One region of the Thauera humireducens genome, then DNA from elsewhere that is predicted to be linked to it. Evidence: predicted binding sites of a transcription regulator. Region 1 holds the regulator's gene; each other region holds the start of a gene.
The links. Region 1 encodes sigma-54, which starts transcription at its own class of promoters, with help from an activator protein. Its sites were predicted from a motif close to TGGCACGCTTNCTGCTNA; they were not measured.
Positions count from the first base shown of each region.

Region 2: flgG (flagellar basal-body rod protein FlgG) is a predicted target of sigma-54. The motif match lies at 2,973-2,990, and genes of this name have one in related genera.
Region 3: AC731_RS01760 (phenol hydroxylase subunit) is a predicted target of sigma-54. The motif match lies at 2,663-2,680, and genes of this name have one in related genera.
Region 4: AC731_RS15605 (GntP family permease) is a predicted target of sigma-54. The motif match lies at 2,957-2,974, and genes of this name have one in related genera.

Region 1 covers NZ_CP014646.1:3,575,713-3,580,491, forward strand. Annotated here, with positions in the region: gene hprK (HPr(Ser) kinase/phosphatase) at 1-258, opposite strand, end outside; gene ptsN (PTS IIA-like nitrogen regulatory protein PtsN) at 227-712, opposite strand; gene hpf (ribosome hibernation-promoting factor, HPF/YfiA family) at 849-1,172, opposite strand; gene AC731_RS16630 (RNA polymerase factor sigma-54) at 1,190-2,650, opposite strand; gene lptB (LPS export ABC transporter ATP-binding protein) at 2,658-3,380, opposite strand; gene recX (recombination regulator RecX) at 3,367-3,816, opposite strand; gene recA (recombinase RecA) at 3,829-4,779, opposite strand, start outside.
Region 2 covers NZ_CP014646.1:233,326-238,104, reverse strand. Annotated here, with positions in the region: gene flgJ (flagellar assembly peptidoglycan hydrolase FlgJ) at 1-233, opposite strand, end outside; gene AC731_RS01145 (flagellar basal body P-ring protein FlgI) at 244-1,371, opposite strand; gene AC731_RS01140 (flagellar basal body L-ring protein FlgH) at 1,384-2,061, opposite strand; gene flgG (flagellar basal-body rod protein FlgG) at 2,070-2,852, opposite strand; gene flgF (flagellar basal-body rod protein FlgF) at 3,017-3,751, opposite strand; gene flgE (flagellar hook protein FlgE) at 3,795-4,779, opposite strand, start outside.
Region 3 covers NZ_CP014646.1:371,688-376,466, forward strand. Annotated here, with positions in the region: gene AC731_RS01745 (diguanylate cyclase domain-containing protein) at 1-5, opposite strand, end outside; gene AC731_RS01750 (sigma-54-dependent Fis family transcriptional regulator) at 174-1,841, opposite strand; gene AC731_RS01755 (2Fe-2S iron-sulfur cluster binding domain-containing protein) at 2,117-2,437, shown strand; gene AC731_RS01760 (phenol hydroxylase subunit) at 2,731-2,994, shown strand; gene AC731_RS01765 (aromatic/alkene monooxygenase hydroxylase subunit beta) at 3,026-4,021, shown strand; gene AC731_RS01770 (MmoB/DmpM family protein) at 4,033-4,302, shown strand; gene AC731_RS01775 (aromatic/alkene/methane monooxygenase hydroxylase/oxygenase subunit alpha) at 4,323-4,779, shown strand, end outside.
Region 4 covers NZ_CP014646.1:3,348,822-3,353,600, reverse strand. Annotated here, with positions in the region: partial or broken gene AC731_RS15610 (acyl CoA:acetate/3-ketoacid CoA transferase) at 1-1,472, opposite strand, end outside; gene AC731_RS15605 (GntP family permease) at 1,493-2,884, opposite strand; gene AC731_RS15600 (sigma-54 interaction domain-containing protein) at 3,197-4,705, opposite strand.

The DNA.
Region 1 (4,779 bases):
CGGTGGCCGGGTCGACAGGATCTCGTTGAGGTGATGGGCGACCTTGTCGGTCGTCTGGCGCCGTGCCCAGGCCAGCTCGGCTGCGCCAATGATCTGCAGGCGCGTGGGGTGGATCAGGTTGAGGTGGCCGACGAGGTCGGCCGGCCAGATACGCTCTTCAGCGACGGCCAGCGTGGCGTCGAGCCGTCCGCTGACGTGGGTGAGTTCAAGGCGCTCGCGCTGGGCCTCAAACAGCCTCGCGACGCTTGTCTGCCGCATCGGTACCCCAGTCGAGGAACATCTGGTGGATGTGTTCGGCGTCGGGCGCGTTCAGTAGTGCTTCGCGGAAGGCGCGGTCGCTGAACATCTGCGCGAGCTCGGACAGGAGCTGCAGGTGGGTCTCGTTGGCTTGCTCGGGCACCAGCAGCACGAACAGGAGATTCACCGGGCGGCCATCGGGCGCATCGAACTGCACCGGGGCAGCCAGGCGCAGGAAGGCGCCGGCCGCTTCCTTCAGGCCCTTGATGCGGCCATGCGGGATGGCGATGCCCTGGCCGAGGCCTGTGGAGCCAAGCCGTTCTCGAGCGAACAGGCTGTCGAACACGAGACTGCGGGCGATGCCCTGGTTGTTCTCGAAAAGCAGCCCCGCCTGTTCGAAGACACGCTTCTTGCTGCTTGCATCGAGATCGACCACCACATTGGACAGTGGCAGGAGTTGAGGTATCAGGCTCATTCGCAGTGGAGCTTGCGCAGCGCCGTTGCCGCTGGCGCCGCGCTGGGCGATCGGACGGACCGGGATGCGTTGAAGCCGCGTCTTGAAAACGCGCGCATTATACCCACACCCCGGACATAAAACCGCAACCTGGCAATCAGGCTTCCGGCTCCTGATGCTTCAGGGCTTCGTGGTTGTGGTCGGCCATCTTCTGCTTGTATTTCTGCACCTGACGATCGAGCTTGTCAGCCATCGAGTCGATGGCGGCGTACATGTCTGCGTCGTCGCTTTCGACGAAGAGATCCTTGCCGCGCACGTGCAGCGTGACTTCGGCCTTCTGCTTCAGCTTTTCGACGGAGAGGATCACCGCCACGCTGGTGACGTTGTCGAAGTGGCGGATGACGCGGTCAAGCTTGGTGCTCACGTAGTCACGGATGGCCGGGGTGACCTCGACGTGGCGCCCGGTGATGTTGAGATTCATGGTAACTCCTGTTGTTGTCAGATCGATTTGCGCAGACTGACCGGCGGGATATTCAGTGATTCGCGGTACTTCGCGATGGTGCGTCGTGCGACCACGATACCCTGCTGGCCCAAAACTTCTGCAATCCGTGCGTCGGACAGCGGCTTCTTGCTGTCCTCGGCGTCCACCAGTTGACGAATCAGTGCCCGAATCGCCGTGGAAGAGGCCGCTCCGCCAGTGTCGGTGGAGACGTGGCTGCCGAAGAAATACTTGAGTTCGAACACACCGCGCGGCGTCGCCATGTATTTCTGCGTTGTGACGCGCGAAACGGTGGATTCGTGCAGTTCGAGCTGGTCCGCGATCTCCCGGAGAGTGAGTGGCCGCATCGCCACGTCTCCATGATCGAAGAACTGCCGCTGCTGGTCAACGATGGCCTGGGAGACCCGCAGGATGGTGTCGAAACGCTGCTGGACGTTCTTGATCAGCCAGCGTGCTTCCTGTAACTGGCCGGTCAGGCCGCCGCCCTGGCCGCGGTTCTGCTGCAGCAGGCTGGCGTAGAGCCGGTTGACGCGCAGGCGCGGCATCGCGTCCTGGTTGAGGCTGACGGTCCAGCGCCCGCGGATCTTGCGCACGATGACGTCAGGCAGCACGTAGCGCGTCTCGGAGACGGAGTGGCGCGAGCCCGGATGCGGGTCGAGGCTGCAGATCAGAGCGTGGGCAGCGCGCAGCTGGTCGTCGTCGCAACCGGTGTGTTTCTTGAGGCGCGCGAAGTTGCGCTCGGCGAGCAGTTCGAGATGCTGGTCAACGATCTCGAGCGCGAGCATCTGCGTCGGCGTCTCGGGCATCGCACGCAACTGGAGCGACAGGCATTCCTGCGGGCTGCGTGCGCCGATGCCGGCAGGGTCGAGGTGCTGCACGTGGCGCAGCGCGATGGAAAGCTCGTCGAGGTCGATGTCGAGCTCGGGTGGTAGCAACTCGAGCAATTCCTCGAGCGGCTGGTGCAAGTAGCCGTCGTCGTCCAGCGCCTCGATGATGAAGCGCACCAGCGCGCGGTCGCGGTCGGAGAGCGGCGACAGCGCCACCTGTTCGTCGAGGTGGTCGCGAAGCGACAGCTCGGCCGCCTGGAACTCCTGGAAGTCGGTGTCGTCGTCATCGTCGCGCTTGGCCTGGGCGCCACTGCCGACGTTGGACCAGTCGATGCCTTCCTCGTTGTCCTCGCGATCGTTCGCCTTTCCTGCTTCGCCGTCGCTGGCGGCCTCGGCGCTGGTTTCGCGTTCGCGCTCGCGCTCACGTTCGGCAGGCGGGGTGCTGGTGGCGAGACCGGGCTGCGGCACGAAGTCGTCGATCTCCTCGCGCTCGAGCATCGGGTTCTCGAGCAGGAAGCGCTCGATCTCCTGGTTCAGCTCGAGCGTGGACAGCTGCAGCAGCTTGATCGACTGCTGCAGCTGAGGCGTCAGCGTGAGGTGCTGCGAGAGCTTGAGCTGGAGGCTGGGTTTCATTCGGGCGCTAGAGGCGGAAATGTTCGCCGAGGTAGACCTGGCGCACCTTCTCGTTGGCGATGATCTCGTCAGGCTGGCCGCTGGCGAGCACGCGACCCTCGCTGATGATATAGGCGCGATCGCAGATGCCAAGCGTCTCGCGCACGTTGTGGTCGGTGATGAGCACGCCGATGCCGCGTTCCTTGAGGAAGCGGATGATCTTCTGGATATCGATCACGGCGATCGGGTCGACGCCGGCGAAAGGCTCGTCGAGCAGGATCAGGCGCGGATCGGTGGCGAGCGCGCGGGCGATCTCGCAGCGGCGGCGTTCGCCACCCGACAGGGAGATCGCGGTGTTGTCGCGCAGGTGGGTGATGCCCAGTTCCTCGAGCAGTTCCTGCAGGCGTTCGTCGATCTGGCGTGACTCCAGCCCCTGCAGTTCGAGCACCGCGCGGATGTTCTCGGCCACCGTGAGCTTGCGGAACACGCTCATTTCCTGCGGCAGGTAGGACAGGCCGAGGCGGGCGCGGGCGTGAATCGGCAGGTGGGTGAGATCCTTGCCGTCCAGTCCGATCTGGCCGCCGTCGGCACGCACCAGGCCGACGATCATGTAGAAGCAGGTGGTCTTGCCCGCCCCGTTGGGGCCGAGCAGGCCGACGACCTCGCCCGAGCCGACCTCGAAGCCGACGTCGTGCACCACCGTGCGCGCCTTGTAGCGCTTCTGCAGACCGGCGACCTTAAGCAGACTCATCGTAGGGCTCTTTCAGCAGCTTGCGGATCAGGTCGGGCGCAAAGCCGCGGGTTTGCAGGAAGCGCGCCTGCCGGGCCCACTCGCGGGGGTCGGTCGGCGGCTCGCGGAAGCGGCCATGCAGCACGCTGCGGGCACGCTCGATCTCGGACTCGGTACATTCGCCGGCGATGGCCTCGTCGATCAGCTCGCGCTCGATGCCGCGACGGGCCAGCTCGTTGCGCAGCCGGCTCGCGCCGAAACGCGCGGCCTTGCCGCGCACGAAGGCTTCCGCGAAGCGGCTGTCGGACTGCAACCCGAGTTCGCCCATGCGTGCGATGACGGCCTCGACCTCGTCGGCCTCGCCATGCGCGGCGAGCTTGCGCGCCAGCTCGGCGCGCGAATGATCGCGGCGGGCGAGGTGGCGAAGGGCGCGCTCGCGCAGGCTGGGCTCGGCCATGGCGTCGGGCGCTCAGGCCTCGGCGGCTGCCGCAGCGGGCGTCGCCGGCGGCATTTCAGGCAGACCGACCGCGACGCGGACCCTGTTCTCGATCTCGCGCGCCAGCGCAGGGTTGTTGCGCAGGAACTCGCGCGAGTTGTCCTTGCCCTGGCCGATCTTGTCGCCCTTGTAGGCGTACCAGGCGCCGGACTTGTCGACGATCTTGTGGTCGACGCCGAGATCGATGATCTCGCCTTCGCGCGAGATGCCCTCGCCGTACAGGATGTCGAAGTGCGCTTCCTTGAACGGGGGCGAGACCTTGTTCTTCACCACCTTGACGCGGGTCTCGGACCCGACGACCTCGTCGCCCTTCTTGATCGTGCCGGTGCGGCGGATGTCCATGCGCACCGAGGCGTAGAACTTGAGCGCGTTGCCGCCGGTGGTGGTCTCCGGGCTGCCGAACATCACGCCGATCTTCATGCGGATCTGGTTGATGAAGATGACCAGCGTGTTGGTGCGCTTGATGTTGGCGGTGAGCTTGCGCAGCGCCTGCGACATCAGGCGGGCCTGCAGGCCGGGCAGCTGGTCGCCCATCTCGCCTTCAATTTCGGCCTTGGGCGTCAGCGCGGCGACCGAGTCGACCACGACCACGTCCACGCCGCCCGAGCGCACCAGCATGTCGGCGATCTCGAGCGCCTGTTCGCCGGTGTCGGGCTGGGAGATCAGCAGGTCCTGGATGTTGACGCCGAGCTTTTCGGCATAGCCGACGTCGAGCGCATGTTCGGCGTCGATGAACGCGGCGGTGCCGCCGAGCTTCTGCATCTCGGCGATGACCTGCAGCGTCAGCGTGGTCTTGCCGGATGATTCCGGGCCGTAGATCTCGACCACACGACCGCGCGGCAGGCCGCCGAGGCCGAGTGCGATGTCGAGCCCGAGCGAGCCGGTGGACACGGTCTGGATGTCGCGTTCGACGTTGCCGTCGCC
Region 2 (4,779 bases), 830 kb from region 1:
GCGAGCTGCTGGTCGAGCAGGCTCTGGTATGTGCGCGTCTGGTCACTGTCGAGCATGCTGTTCGACGGCGTCGCCTCGCGCATCGACTTCATCACCATCTGCATGAACAGCGCCTCGAACTGCTTCGCGGCGGCACGCAGGGTGTCGTTCGACTGGCCGTCGGTGCGCGCCAGCCGTTGCAGGTCACGCAGCGAGTTGGGATCGAAAGCGTTGAGCTGGACACCGGCGTTCATGTCGCTGACCTCAGATGACCTCGAGCTCGGCGCGCAGGGCGCCGGCCGCCTTCATCGCCTGCAGGATGCTGACCAGGTCCATCGGCTTGGCGCCAAGCGCATTGAGCGCCTTGACCACGTCGGCGAGGTTGCCGCCGGCGCGCACGTTGTGGATGCTGCCACCGTCCTGGCGAATGTCGACCTGGCCCTGGTTCTGCGCCGCCACGGTCACGCCCTGCGAGAACGGCGCGGGCTGGCTCACCTGGGTCTCGCTATTCACGGTGACGGTGAGATTGCCATGCGACACCGCGACGTTCTGCAACGTCACGCGCTGGTTCATGACCACCGAACCGGTGCGCGAATTGACGATGACCTTGGCCACCTGCTCGCCCGGGGTCACCTTCAGGTTCTCGAGCTGGCCGAGGAAGCTCACGCGCTGCGAGACGTCGACCGGCGCCAGCACCTGGATGCTGCGCGCATCCAGCGCGCGCGCCGCGCCCGGTGCGACGCCGTTGATCGCGTCCACCACGCGACGCGCGGTGTTGAAGTCGGCGTCGTTGAGTTCGACCATCACGAAGTCGCCCTGCCCCACCGACGCGGCAACGCCGCGCTCGATCGTCGCACCGCCCGGAATCCGCCCTGCCGCCAGATGGTTGATGGTCTGCGCCGCACCGCCCGCGGCCCCACCGGCCCCACCGACCACCAGATTGCCTTGCGCCACCGCATACACCTGGCCGTCCGCGCCCTTCAGCGGTGTCATCACCAGCGTGCCGCCACGCAGGCTCTTGGCATTGCCGATCGAGGACACGGTGACGTCGATCGGCTGGCCGGGCCGCGCAAACGGCGGCAGGCTCGCGGTGACCATCACCGCGGCGACGTTCTTCAGCTGCATGTTGGTGCCCTGCGGCACGGTCACGCCCATGTTGCCGAGCATGTTGACGATGCTCTGCTTGGTGAAAGGCGTCTGCGTGGTCTGGTCGCCGCTGCCATCCAGGCCGACGACGAGGCCATAGCCGACGAGCTGGTTCTCGCGCACGCCGGCAATGGTGGCAAGGTCCTTGATGCGCTCTGCAGCGGCTTCCGCCGCCGCGGAGTAGAAGATGCCGGCAGCGACCGCCGCCACCAGGCCTCGCATCAGCAGGGATTGGAATCGGTTCATGGCTAGGCTCGGTCAGAAAGGCAGGATGGCGAGGAAGAAGCGCTGCAGCCACCCCATGGTGTTGGACTGGTCGATGAAGCCGCTGCCGCGGTACTCGATGCGTGCATCCGCCACCTGCGTCGACTGCACGGTGTTGGTCGACGTGACCGTATTGGGATCGATCACACCCGAGAAACGGATGAACTCGCTGCCCTGGTTGATGGCGAGCATCTTCTCGCCGGACACCAGCAGATTGCCGTTGGGATAGACGTCGATGACCGTGACCGTGATCGTGCCGTTGAAGGCGTTGTTTGCACGGGCCGAGCCGGTGCCGGTGAACTCCGAATCGGCTCCGGCTTCGATGTTGAGGCCATTGAGCCCGCCCAGCGGCAGGCGCGAGCTCGCGGTGATGCCGCCGGTCATCTCCGAGCCGCGCGAAGCGCTGGCATTCGCGCTCTTGGTCGCGGTGTTGCGCTCGACGAGGTTGATCGTGATGATGTCGCCGACATGGCGCGCGCGGCGATCCTCGAACAGCGGCCGCGCGAGTGCGGCCTGGTAGATGGCGCCATTCGCGGAAGGCGCCGGCAGGCGGCTGTCGGGACGCACGCTCATCGGCTGATGCACGGCCGTTGGCGGCACGGTGTCGATCGAGGCACAGCCCGCCAGCAGCGCGACGCCGACAAGCAGGAAGGAGGCGAACAGGGGCTTCATGAACGGCCTCACAGCTGGGTCAGGCGCCCGAGCATCTGGTCGGACGTGGAGATGGCGCGCGAGTTGAGCTCGTAGGCGCGCTGCGTGACGATCATGCTGACCAGTTCCTCGGCCACGTTCACGTTAGAGGTCTCGACATAGCCCTGGTTGATGACGCCGGCACCGTTGGTGCCTGCTTCGGTGGGCGTGGCCTCGCCGCTCGACGCGGTTTCGTAGAACAGGTTCTCACCCGCGCTCTGCAGGCCACCGGGGTTGATGAAGGTCGCCACCTGGATCTGGCCGACCGGCTGGGGCTCGACCTGATTGGGCAGCGTGACCGTCACGGTGCCGTCCTTGCCGATGGTGATCGACTTGGCGTCGGCCGGGATCTGGATGGCATCGAGCAGCGGATAGCCGCTCGGGGTGACGACGTTGCCCTGGTTGTCGAGCTGCAGCGCGCCGTCGCGGGTGTAGGCGGTGGTGCCGTCGGGCATCGCGATCTGCAGGAAGCCGTTGCCCTGGATGGCGACGTCGAGCGCACCGCCGGTCTGCTGCAGGCTGCCCTGCGTGAAGATGCGCTCGGTGGCCACCGGACGCACACCGGTACCGATCTGCAGGCCGCTGGAGACCTGGGTCTGCTGCGTGGTCTGCGCCCCCGGCTGGCGGATCGTCTGGTACAGCAGATCCTCGAACACCGCCCGCTGGCGCTTGTAGCCGTTGGTGGAGACGTTGGCCAGGTTGTTGGAGATCACGTCCAGCGAGGTCTGCTGGGCATCCAGCCCGGTGCGGGCGGTCCACAGGGAGCGGATCATGATGAAGTCCTCTGTTCTGCGTTGCCGTGACGGCAGGCTTTGCCGTCACGCGGCGGCGATTGCCGCTTTTCCATGGAATCAGTCTAGGCCCTTGCCGGTCTCGACCATCCCGAGATAAACAACGCAAAAACCGTGCTAATCGTGCGGAGGACGATCGCGGCCGTTCAGTTCGACGACAGCACCTGGGTCGCAGCGCGGTCATTGGCCTCCGCGGTCTGCATCATGCGCACCTGCATCTCGAACTGGCGGGCGAGCGAGATCATCTGCACCATCTGGTCGGCGACATTGACGTTGCTGCCCTCGAGGTAGCCACCGGCGACCTGCACGTTGGGGTCTGCCGGGGCCGGCGCGCCGTTGGCGAGGCGGAACAGGCCGTCGTCACCGCGCACCAGATCGGTCTCGGGCGGGTTCACCAGCTTCAACTGGGCGACGAGGTTGACCACGCCGGTGCCCGGGTCGATGGACGACACCGAGCCATCGCGGCCGATGACGATCTCGGTGTCGGGCGGAATCGCGATCGGCCCGCCGTCGCCGACCACCGGCTGCCCCTCGCGGGTCTGCAGGATGCCGGCCGGGCTCAGCATCAGGCTGCCGTTGCGGGTGTAGGCCTCACTGCCGTCCGGCCGCTGCACCGCGAGCCAGCCCTTGCCTTCCAGCGCGACGTCGTAGGGCCGACCGGTGTACTGGATCGGCCCCGGTGTGAAGTCGTTGGCGACGCTGGCATCGACGGCGAACGAGCGCGTGCGCAGGGCTTCGGTCTGGATTTCCACCGCGCGCAGCTTGTGCAGTTGCGAGCGGAAACCGGTCGAGGCGGCGTTGGCGATGTTGTTCGACACCGCCGCCTGCTGGTCCATCGTGCCCTTGGCACCGGTCATCGCGGTGTAGATCAGGCGATCCATGTTCGACTCCCCTCTTCCTGTCGGCCCGCAGCCCGTTCAGTCATCAGCGCAGGTTGACCAGCGTCTGCAGGATCTGGTCCTGCGTGCGGATCGATTGCGCGTTGGCCTGGTAGTTGCGCTGCTGGATGATCATCTGCACCAGCTCCTGGGTCAGGTCGACGTTGGATTCCTCGACCTGGCCTGCGGAGATGACGCCGTTGAGCCCGTTACCCGGTTCGCCGCGGGCGAAACCGCCCGATTCCGGCGTCTCGACCCAGTAGTTGTTGCCGATGGGCGACAGGCCGTTGTTGTTGCGCACGGTCGTCAGGTTGACGATGCCGATGTCCTTGGTGATGCCGTTGGTGTAGCGCGCCTGGATGGTGCCGTTGCGGCTGATCGACAGGCCGGCGATCTCACCCGGGGCGGAGCCGTTCTGGGTCAGTTCGCGCGGCGTGGACTTGCCGCCGAACTGGGTGATCATCGACATGTCGACATTGATCACGCTCGGATCGGCGTCCGGCCCGAGATTGGAGGTCAGCACGAAGTCACTCGGCGGCACGAGCTTTCCAAGACCGTCGAAGTTCAGCGTCGCGTTCGGCGTGGCCGGTAGCGTCGCCGTGTCGTTGTCCAGAACGGTGTAGACGTCCCAGGTGCTGTTTACGACATCGGTGCGACGGACGAAGTACAGGGACAGCGAGTGCTCCTTGCCAAGGGAGTCGAAGATCTTCAGCGCGGTCGAGTAGGAATAGGTCTCCGGATCATTCGGGTCGAGCGGCGTCGTGGCCCCGTCGATCGTCTCCACATCCGCGCTGAGGTTCAGGCTCAAACCGACTTCGGTGGTGGCCGCCGCGCCGACACCGGTGGACGGAATCACCATCGTGCGGAACGAATCCGCCGTGACGGTGGCAGGCGCACGGACGTCACCCGAAATCGGATCCTCGACCTGATAGCCCATCAGGCGGTCGCCGAGCGGGGTGACGATGTAGCCCTGCTTGTCGATGTTGAACTGGCCGTTGCGCGTCAGTGCGAAACCACCGCTCTGGAGCTCC
Region 3 (4,779 bases), 970 kb from region 1:
CTCAAGGCTGGTTCTGGGCGCCCCTTTGCTGGGTGGGGCGTGATTGTCTCAGAGCCCCGAGTGTACCTCCATCGAGTATGCGGTACTGCAACATCGGTCACGCCCCGTCTGTGTTTGCGGGGCTGAAGCGATCGTCGAGCATGCGTCCATGCAGTAAGGCGCTGAGATGCGCCTCAGTCCGACTGCTTCTTGATCCGGTAGTTGAGCTGCGGCCGGGTCATGCCCAGCAGCCGCGCGGCGGCGGCGAGGTTGCCGTTGGCGCGCTCGACGGCGCGTTGCAGGAGGCTTTGCTCGAAGGCCTCGAGCGACACCCCTGACTCGAGCACGGCAGCGGCGAGATCCTGTGGCGGCTGCCGTCTGGCTTCGAGCGCGCCGTGCGCGCCCAGCGAGTGTTGCTGGGCGGCCTCACTGAAGTTGCCGATGAAAAGGCGCTCGACCTCGATCATGCCGTTTTGTGGCGCGAGGATCACGCCGCGCTCGAGCACGTTCTCGAGTTCGCGCACATTGCCGGGCCAGGTGTGGAGCTTCAGCGCGTGCATGGCCTTGTCGCTGATGCCGGCGATGCGCTTGCCATGCAGGGTCTCGAAGCGGCGGACCATGGCATCGACCAGGGCCGGGATGTCGCCCGTTCGCTCGCGCAGCGGTGGGATCGTCACCGGATAGACGTTGAGGCGGTAGAACAGGTCGCGGCGGAAGGTGCCGGCATGGACGGCCTTCTGCAAGTCGACGTTGGTCGCGGCGACTAGCCGTACATTGACCTTGCGCGTGCGCTCGTCGCCGAGCCGTTCGATTTCCCCTTCCTGCAATACGCGCAGCAGCTTGGCCTGGGCCGGTAGAGGCAATTCGCCGACTTCGTCGAGGAACAGCGTGCCGCCGTGCGCGCGCTCGAACTTGCCCGCACGTGAGGCGTGGGCGCCGGTGAAGGCGCCGCGCTCGACCCCGAACAGCTCGGATTCGATCAGCTCGTCGGGCAGGGCGGCGCAGTTGACCGCGACGAAGGGCTCGTCCTTGCGCGGGCTCATCTCATGCAGGGTGCGTGCGAAGCGCTCCTTGCCGACGCCGGTTTCGCCGAGCAGCAGTACCGAGACGTTGGTTGACGCGGCACGGCTGATCAGGTCGTAGGCGTGGAGGAAGGCCGCGGAGTTGCCGATGAGGTCGGCGGTCCGGCGCGGGCAGGCGATCGTGTGGCGCATGGCCTCGATCTCGTCGCGCAGCTCGAGCAGGCGGCCGACGATCGAGTCGGCCTCGAAGTACGGCCGCAGCTCGTCCGCGTCGGGCCACGCCTCGGCGGGTTTGCCGACGATGCGGCAGTGCTCGCACCCCGTCGCCGCACACTCGACTTCCTTGAACAGGATGAAGCGTCCCATGAAGGCGCTGGTGTAGCCCGAGGCATAGCCGATCATCATCCAGCACACCGGGTGGTCCACTTCACCAAAAGCCTGCACGTGCGCCTCGGCTTCCCAGGCGTTGTACCACAGGAACTCGCCGTAAAAGCCGTTGCCTGCGCCGCCAAACTCGAGCCGTACCGGCTCGACCCGCGCACAGCCCTCGAGCATGTGCAGTTGTGGCCCGACCACGAAGGCGTCTGCGGGTTCGCTGGTGCCGCGCGTCTTGCGCGCCAGTTCGGCGTCGCGCATGCCGGAGGCGAAGCCCATGCGCGTGAGGATGCGGCGTGCCTGTTGCTGGCCCACCGAAGCGATCAGTTCCTTGCGCAGTTCGGACATGGCGCCGGCATGCAGGAGCAGCATGCGGTGCTCTCCCAGCCAGATGTGCCCGTCTTCCGCAGCGAACCGGAGCAGGCTGCGGAGATCTGCGCTCTCCGGGTAATGGATAGTGGCCAAGGGTCTCCTCCAGGTCAGGTCGCTCCGCTCTGCGGCGGGTCGTTCCCCGGACACCTCGGCGTTGTCCGGACTGAGGCCGAAGCTTAACCGAGGCGGCTCCTGTTTAGGGAGCGGGGACTTCTGGCGATGATAGTAAGAATCTCGAGATAAATAAACGATTGGCACGATTCTTGTAACGGTGCGCCACATCGCCGGTATGCGCGACCAATTGCTGATCGCGTACAGGCGTAGTGATACGCACGACGACAGGCACATCGAGAGAGGAGGCCGTAAGGATGGGGCAGAGATTCGCGGTGACGATCGAGGACAGTGGAGAACGGGTTTCATGCGCCGAGCAGGACAGCGTGCTGCACGCGATGGAGGCCCTTGGCCGCAAGGGGATTCCGGTCGGTTGTCGCGGGGGCGGTTGCGGTGTCTGCAAGGTGAGGATTACCGGCGGCGCATACCACACGCGGAAGATGAGCCGTGCCTGCGTGTCCGAAGCGGAAGAGGCGGACGGGGTGGTGCTGGCATGCAAGCTGTTCCCCGACAGCGACCTGAGCCTGAAGGTGGTGGGGAAGATGGCGAAGGCGGTCTGTGCGGAGGGGCATAACTGAACCGTAGATCGGACAACCTGGCAGGGTGCCGAACGGGTCGGCGGACGCAGGTCCCCGGCCCGTTCTGCTTTCGGGCTCCGGTTGTGCAGAGCAATAAAGTAAGTGAATCAAATAATCAACGAAATCCATGAATGGATCATTTGATCAAACCATGCGCCTGCCTGGTGTGGCGGTCAAATCTCGATAATTCGGATAAATAGCGCCAATACGAGGATTGGCTGAGATTGGCACGGAAGTTGTTAATACCCTCCCCATAGCAAGCCCGTGTTGATCAAACCGAAGGAGTGTGGGGGATGAAGCGTACAGAGCCCGAAATCGACCTCAGCCGCAAGTTCGTGCGCCTGATCGAGCGTCGGCCCGACGGTTTCGTGGAATTCGAGTTCGCGATCGGAGATCCCGAGCTCTACGCCGAGATGCTGCTCCCGGCGGAGGCTTATGCCGCGTTCTGCGAGGTCAACAGCGTGACCTTCCTCGAGCCCCGTGAAGAGGGCGGCGCGGGCGAGACGGAGGATTGGAACTGGAACCTGCATCAAGCCACGCACCAGCGGTTCCGCTGAGCGTGACCCACAAGCACAAGGAGGAGAATCCATGCAGATCGATTTGCGCACCGTCACCATCAAGCCGCTGCGGCATACGTTCGACAACATCGCCCGGCGCATCGGGGGCGACAAGCCGGCGTCGCGGTACCAGGAAGGCACGCTGGACATGCAGCAGACGGCCAACTTCCATTACCGGCCGACCTGGGACCCCGAGCACGACATCTACGATGCCTCGCGCACGGCCATCAGGATGGCCGACTGGTATGCCTTCAAGGATCCGCGCCAGTTCTACTACGGCGCCTACACCATGGCTCGCGCCAAGCAGCAGGACACCGCGGAGGCCAACTTCGACTTCGTCGAGAACCGCGGCCTCGCTGCGACCCTGCCCGAGTCGGTGCGCGATACCGTGCTGAAGCTGCTGCTGCCGCTGCGCCACGTGGCCTGGGGCTCGAACATGAACAACGCGAGCGTCTGTGCCTACAGCTACGGCACCGGCTTCTCGCAGCCGCACATCTACCAGGCGATGGACCAGCTCGGCATCGCCCAGTACCTGACCCGCGTCGGCCTGCTGCTCGGCGACGTCGAATCTCTGGACGAAGCCAAGCGCGCCTGGATGGAGGACGACACCTGGCAGGGCCTGCGTCGCTACGTCGAGGATTCCTTCGTGATCAAGGATCCGGTGGAGCTCTTCGTGGCGCAGAACGTCGCGCTCGATGGCCTGCTGTATCCGCTGGTGTACGAAACCATCGTCGATGACGTGCTTTCGTCCCGGGGCGGCACCGCGGTGGCGATGCTCACCCAGTTCATGACCGACTGGTTCGCCGAGACCCGGAAATGGGTCGATGCCACGGTCAAGATCGCGGCGGCCGAGTCGCCCGAGAACAAGGAGGTCATGACCCGCTGGCTGAACCTGTGGCGTGATCGTTCGGCCTCGGCGCTGCTGCCGGTGGCCCGCATCGCCCTCGGCGATCGCGCGGACGAGGTCCTCGCCGAAGTCGTCCAGCAATTCAACGCACGCATGGCCAAGGCCGGCGTCGCCCTCTGAGCGGAGCACCCATGTCGACCGTATTCCTTGCATTGCAGACCAACGAAGACACCCGCCCGATCATCGAGGCGATCCTGCAGGACAACCCTTCGGCCGTCGTCGACGCGCAGCCCGCGATGGTGAAGATCAACGCCGACGGCCGCCTCGTGGTGCGTCGCGAGACGATCGAGGAGATCACCGGCCGCGCCTACGACCTGCAGGAGTTGCAGGTCAACCTGATCACCATGTCGGGCAATCTCGATCAGACCGACGACGAGATCACCCTGTTCTGGAAATCCTGAGACCCCGAGGAGACAAGACGATGGACATGCAAGTTGCCAAGAAGAAGCTCGGCCTGAAAGAGCGCTATGCGGTGATGACCCGGGGCCTCGACTGGACGCCGTCCTACCAGAAGATGGAGGACATCTACCCCTACATCGCCTACGAGGGGATCAAGATCCACGACTGGGACAAGTGGGAGGACCCCTTCCGCCTGACCATGGATGCCTACTGGAAATACCAGGCCGAGAAGGAGCGCAAGCTGTACGCGATCATCGACGCCTTCAACCAGAACAACGGCCACCTCGACGTCACCGACGCGCGCTACATCAACACCGTCAAGCTCTTCATCAGCGGCATCAGCCCGCTCGAGTACGTCGCCCACCGCGGCTTCGCCCATGCCGGCAGGGCTTTCCCCGGCCCCGGCCCGCGCGTCGCCTGCCTGATGCAGTCGCTCGACGAGATCCGCCATGCGCAGACGCAGGTGCACGCGATCTCGA
Region 4 (4,779 bases), 230 kb from region 1:
GCACACAGGCGGAACACGCAACGCTCGGTCACGTAGAGCACGTCCTGGTTCCACTTCACCGCCTGCGGTCCGCTGAAGGTACGGTGCTCGACCGCGTCGACGAACTTCCGTGCCTGCCCTTCGTGCACGATCCGCAGACTGCCCTGCTCCACCGCCACCTGCAGCGCGCCGGCGGTGAAGGTGCCCACGAAGACCACCTTCTTCGCGTTCTGCGAGATGTTGATGAAGCCACCGGCGCCGGCCAGCCGGGGGCCGAACTTGGAGACGTTGAGGTTGCCCTCGCGGTCGGCCTGGGCAAGGCCGAGGAAGGCGATGTCCAGCCCGCCGCCGTCGTAGAAGTCGAACTGGCTGGGCTGGTCGATGATCGCCTGGGTGTTCACCGCCGCGCCGAAGGACAGGCCGCCGGCCGGAATGCCGCCGATCACGCCCGGCTCGGCGGTCAGGGTCAGCAGGTCGATGACCTTCTCCTCGGCGGCGACGGTGGCCACGCCCTCGGGCATGCCGATGCCCAGGTTCACCACCGCGTCGGGCCGCAGTTCCATCGCCGCACGGCGGGCGATGATCTTGCGCTCGCTCATCGGCAGCGCGGCGATCGCCGACAGCGGCACGCGGATCTCGCCGGCGAAGGCCGGGTTGTACTGCTCGCTGTAGGTCTGCATGTGGTGCTCGGGCCGGTCCGCCACCACCACGCAATCCACCAGCACGCCGGGAATCTGCACCTGGCGCGGGTTCAGCGAGCCGCGCTCGGCGATGCGCTCGACCTGCACGATGACGATGCCGCCGGAGTTGCGCGCCGCCATCGCGATCGCGCGCGCCTCCAGGGTCAGCGCCTCCTTTTCCATGGTGACGTTGCCGTCGGAATCGGCGGTGGTGCCGCGGATGATGCCGACGTGGATCGGGAAGGCCTTGTAGAACAGGTAGTCCTCGCCGTCGATCGGCATCAGCCGCACCAGCTCGGCGGTGGTGCGCGCATTGAGCTTGCCGCCACCGAAGCGCGGATCGACGAAGGTGCCCAGGCCGACGCGGGTCAGCGTGCCCGGCTTGCCGGCGGCGATGTCGCGGAACAGGTGCGAGATCACGCCCTGCGGCAGGTTCCAGGCCTCGATGCGGTTGTCCACCGCCAGCGCCTGCAGCTTGGGCACCAGGCCCCAGTGGCCGCCGATCACGCGCGCCACCAGGCCGTCGTGGCCGAGATGGTTGAGACCGCGGTCCTTGCCGTCGCCCTGGCCGGCGGCATAGACCAGGGTCAGGTCGCGCGGCGCCCCGCCGCCCTCGGCACCGGCTTCGCTGCCCTCGAGGAAGCGCTCCTCGAGCGCGATCGCGATGCTCTCCGGGAAACCGATGCCGACGAAACCGCCGGTGGCGACCGTGTCGCCGCTGCGGATCAGGCGCACCGCCTCGCGCGCCGACACCACCTTGCCGGTGTCGGACGCGCGCAGCGAGGCGGCAATCGGATGTGTGCTCGTGCTCATCGCCGATCTCCCGTCTGTGCTCAGAAGTTGCCGAACAGCGTGCCGAGGGTGATCACCACCACCAGCGCCACGAGGGGGAACACCACCGTGTTCATCGCGATGAAGCCGTAGGACTCACGGTGCGTCAGGCGGCAGATCGCCAGCAACGAGATCACCGCGCCGTTGTGCGGCAGCGTGTCCATGCAGCCCGAGGCCATCGCGGCGACGCGGTGCAGCAGCTCGGGGCTGATGCCGGCGGCGGTGGCCATGGCGAGGTATTCCGCGCCCAGCGTCTTGAGCGCGATCGACATGCCGCCTGAAGCCGAGCCGGTGATGCCGGCGAGCACGTTCACCGCCACCGCCTCCGAGATCAGCGGGTTGCCCGGCGCGATGCCCAGCACCAGGTCGCGGATCACCACGAAACCGGCGAGCGAGGCGATCACGGTGCCGTAGCCGACTTCGGTCGCGGTGTTGAGGATCGGCAGCATCGAGCCGAAGGAGCCCTCGTTGATCGTCTTCATCAGGTCGGCCCAGCGCGCCCAGTGCAGTACCACCAGCAGCAGCACCGCCGCCGACAGTGCTACGATGATCGACCAGATGCCGATCAGCGAGCGCGCGTCCTGCAGGCCGCCGAACTCGGGCTTGGCGAGGTAGCTGGTATCGATGGCGGGCAGCACCTGCTTGGCCATCACGAAGTTGAGGCCGATCACCACCAGGATTGGCAGCAGCGCGATCCAGAAGCCCGGGCGCGGCGCATCGGCCGGCTCGCTGTCGGGCTCGCCGCTGTGGTGGCCGTAGCCTTCGCCGGCGGCCATCAGCTTGCGCTGCTGGGCGCTCAGCCACCAGGTGCCGAGGCCGAACATGATCAGGCCGCCGATCAGGCCCAGGCCGGGCGCGGCGAAGGCGTCGGTGCCGAAGAAGGGGCTGGGGATGGCGTTCTGGATCGCCGGCGTGCCGGGCAGCGCGGTCATCGTGAAGGTGAAGGAGCCGAGCGCGATCGCAGCGGGAATCAGGCGCTTCGGAATGCCGGCCTCGCGGAACAGCGCGGCGCCGATCGGATACACGGCGAAGGCGACCACGAACAGCGACACCCCACCGTAGGTCAGGATGCCGCAGGCCAGCACGATCGCCAGCACCGCGCGCTGGCTGCCCACCTTGTTCACGATGGCATGGGCGATGGCGCGCGCTGAGCCCGAGTCGTCCATCAGCTTGCCGAACAGGGCGCCGAGCAGGAACAGCGGAAAGAACTGGATCACGTAGCCGCCCATGGCCTTCATGAAGACCTGGGTGTAGGTCGGCAGCAGCAGCGCCGCCTCGCCGGACATCAACACGGCCAGCAGCGCCAGCAGCGGCGCGAGCAGCAGGACGCTGATGCCGCGGTAGGCGAGATACATCAGCAGCGCGAGAGACAACAGAATGCCTAGAGTGCCCATGGGGTTTTCTCCTCCTCGATGATTTTTTGGGTTTTCTTTCAGCCACGGACGCTGCCGCGGTTCCCGGCATAGACAGCAGCATCCGTGCCAGCTCAGGCGCGCTGCGGCCGGAACGGGTCCCGAGCGGGTGCACGCGAGCCCGGATCGCATGCGCTGATTGACTTATCGAAGCGACTTATTGCCGTTCGTCATTGCTGGAGACGGCGCACGATGGGCGCCCGGAAGGCTCCAGAATTCAAGACATGTCCAGAAATACGGACACTTCCGGAGAGTCAGTCCAGATTTCTGGACAACTCCGGCACGCCACGCGGTTCAGCGCGCGATGCCGTGCTGCTGCAGCTTGGCGTAGAGGCCTGCGCGCGAAATGCCGAGCCGGCTCGCCGCCAGGCGGCGATTGCCACCGCAGGCCCGCAACGCCGCCAGCAGCGCGGTGCGCTCGGCGCGCGCGAGGCTGTCGGCGAGCGGTACGACGCGCTCGCCGGGCAGCGTGTCCGGCGTCGCCTCCGATGACGCGACCGGCGCCACGGCGCGCGGGCTCGCGACCGCGGCGGGCACGGCCAGCGCCGGCTCGGCAGTGCCGAGCAGGGCCGCCAGCGCCGCGCCATCGAGCGGACCGCGCTCGGCGCTGAGCTGGGCGCGCTCGAGCAGGTTGCGCAACTGGCGCACGTTGCCCGGCCAGGCCTGCTCTGCGAGCAGCGCCAGTGCGTCGTCGGCAAGCTCCAGTGGACGCTGGCCGGAGCGCGCGGCGATGTCGTCGAGCAAGGCCTCAACCAGGGCGCGGACGTCCTCGCGACGCTCGCGCAGCGCCGGTACGCGGAGGCTCAGCACGTTCAGGCGGTAGAACAGGTCGGCGCGGAAGCCGCCCTCGGCCACCCGCGCCTCGAGATCCACATGGGTGGCCGCGATCACGCGCACATCGAGCGGGCGCACCTGGTTGGAGCCGAGCGGCTCGACCTGCTGCTCCTGCAGCACGCGCAGCAGCTTGACCTGCAGTGGCAGCGACAGGTCGCCGATCTCGTCGAGGAACAGGGTGCCGCCATTGGCGAGTTCGAACTTGCCCAGCCGTGCCTTGCGATCGGCGCCGGTGAAGGCCCCCGGCGCCGTGCCGAACAGTTCGGCCTCGACCAGGTTGTCCGGCACGGCCGCCATGTTTACCGCGACGAAGGGGCCGTCGGCGCGCGCCGACAGGTTGTGGATGCCTTGCGCGAGCAGCTCCTTGCCGGTGCCAGTCTCGCCGTGCAGCAGCACGGTGGCGTCGAGCTGGGCAGCGCGGCGCGCCTGGCGCTTGATCTCGGTCGCGACCGCACTGGTGCCGATGAAGTTGGCGATCGTGTACCGCGCACGCCGGGCCTGCAACAGCGCACGTTCGGTCTCGGCTAGACGCGCCTGCAGCCGGCCGAACTTCTCCATCAGCGGCTTCAGGTGGCGCGCGCGGTCGAACAGCACGAAGCCGAGCGCCCCCACCACCTGGCCGTCATCGGCGCGCAAGGGGATGCGGGTGACGACGAAGTGCTCGTCGCCGAAGGGCATCAGGTCGAGCAGGCTGGGCTGGCCGCTGTCGACCACCTCGCGCAGCCGGCTGGACGGCAACACCGCCTCGATCTCGCGCCCGAGCGCGCTGCGCCCGTCGGCCAATCCGATCTTGCTCGCGTACTTGTCGCTCATCCACACGATGCGCGCCTCGCGGTTGACCGCCACCGTGCCTTCGCACTGGGCGTTGAGGTGGTCGAACAGCAGCGGCATCGCCACCGAACGGAAATGCTCGGGCGAGATGCCGATCTTGAGGCCGTTCTCGTCAAGGTCGGCGGCGGAAAGACCCATGGGCAGGCTTACAGGAAGGAAAGGGCGACCGATTATGGCGCCGCCCCTGGCGGGCGGCAACGCTCGCGGGACGC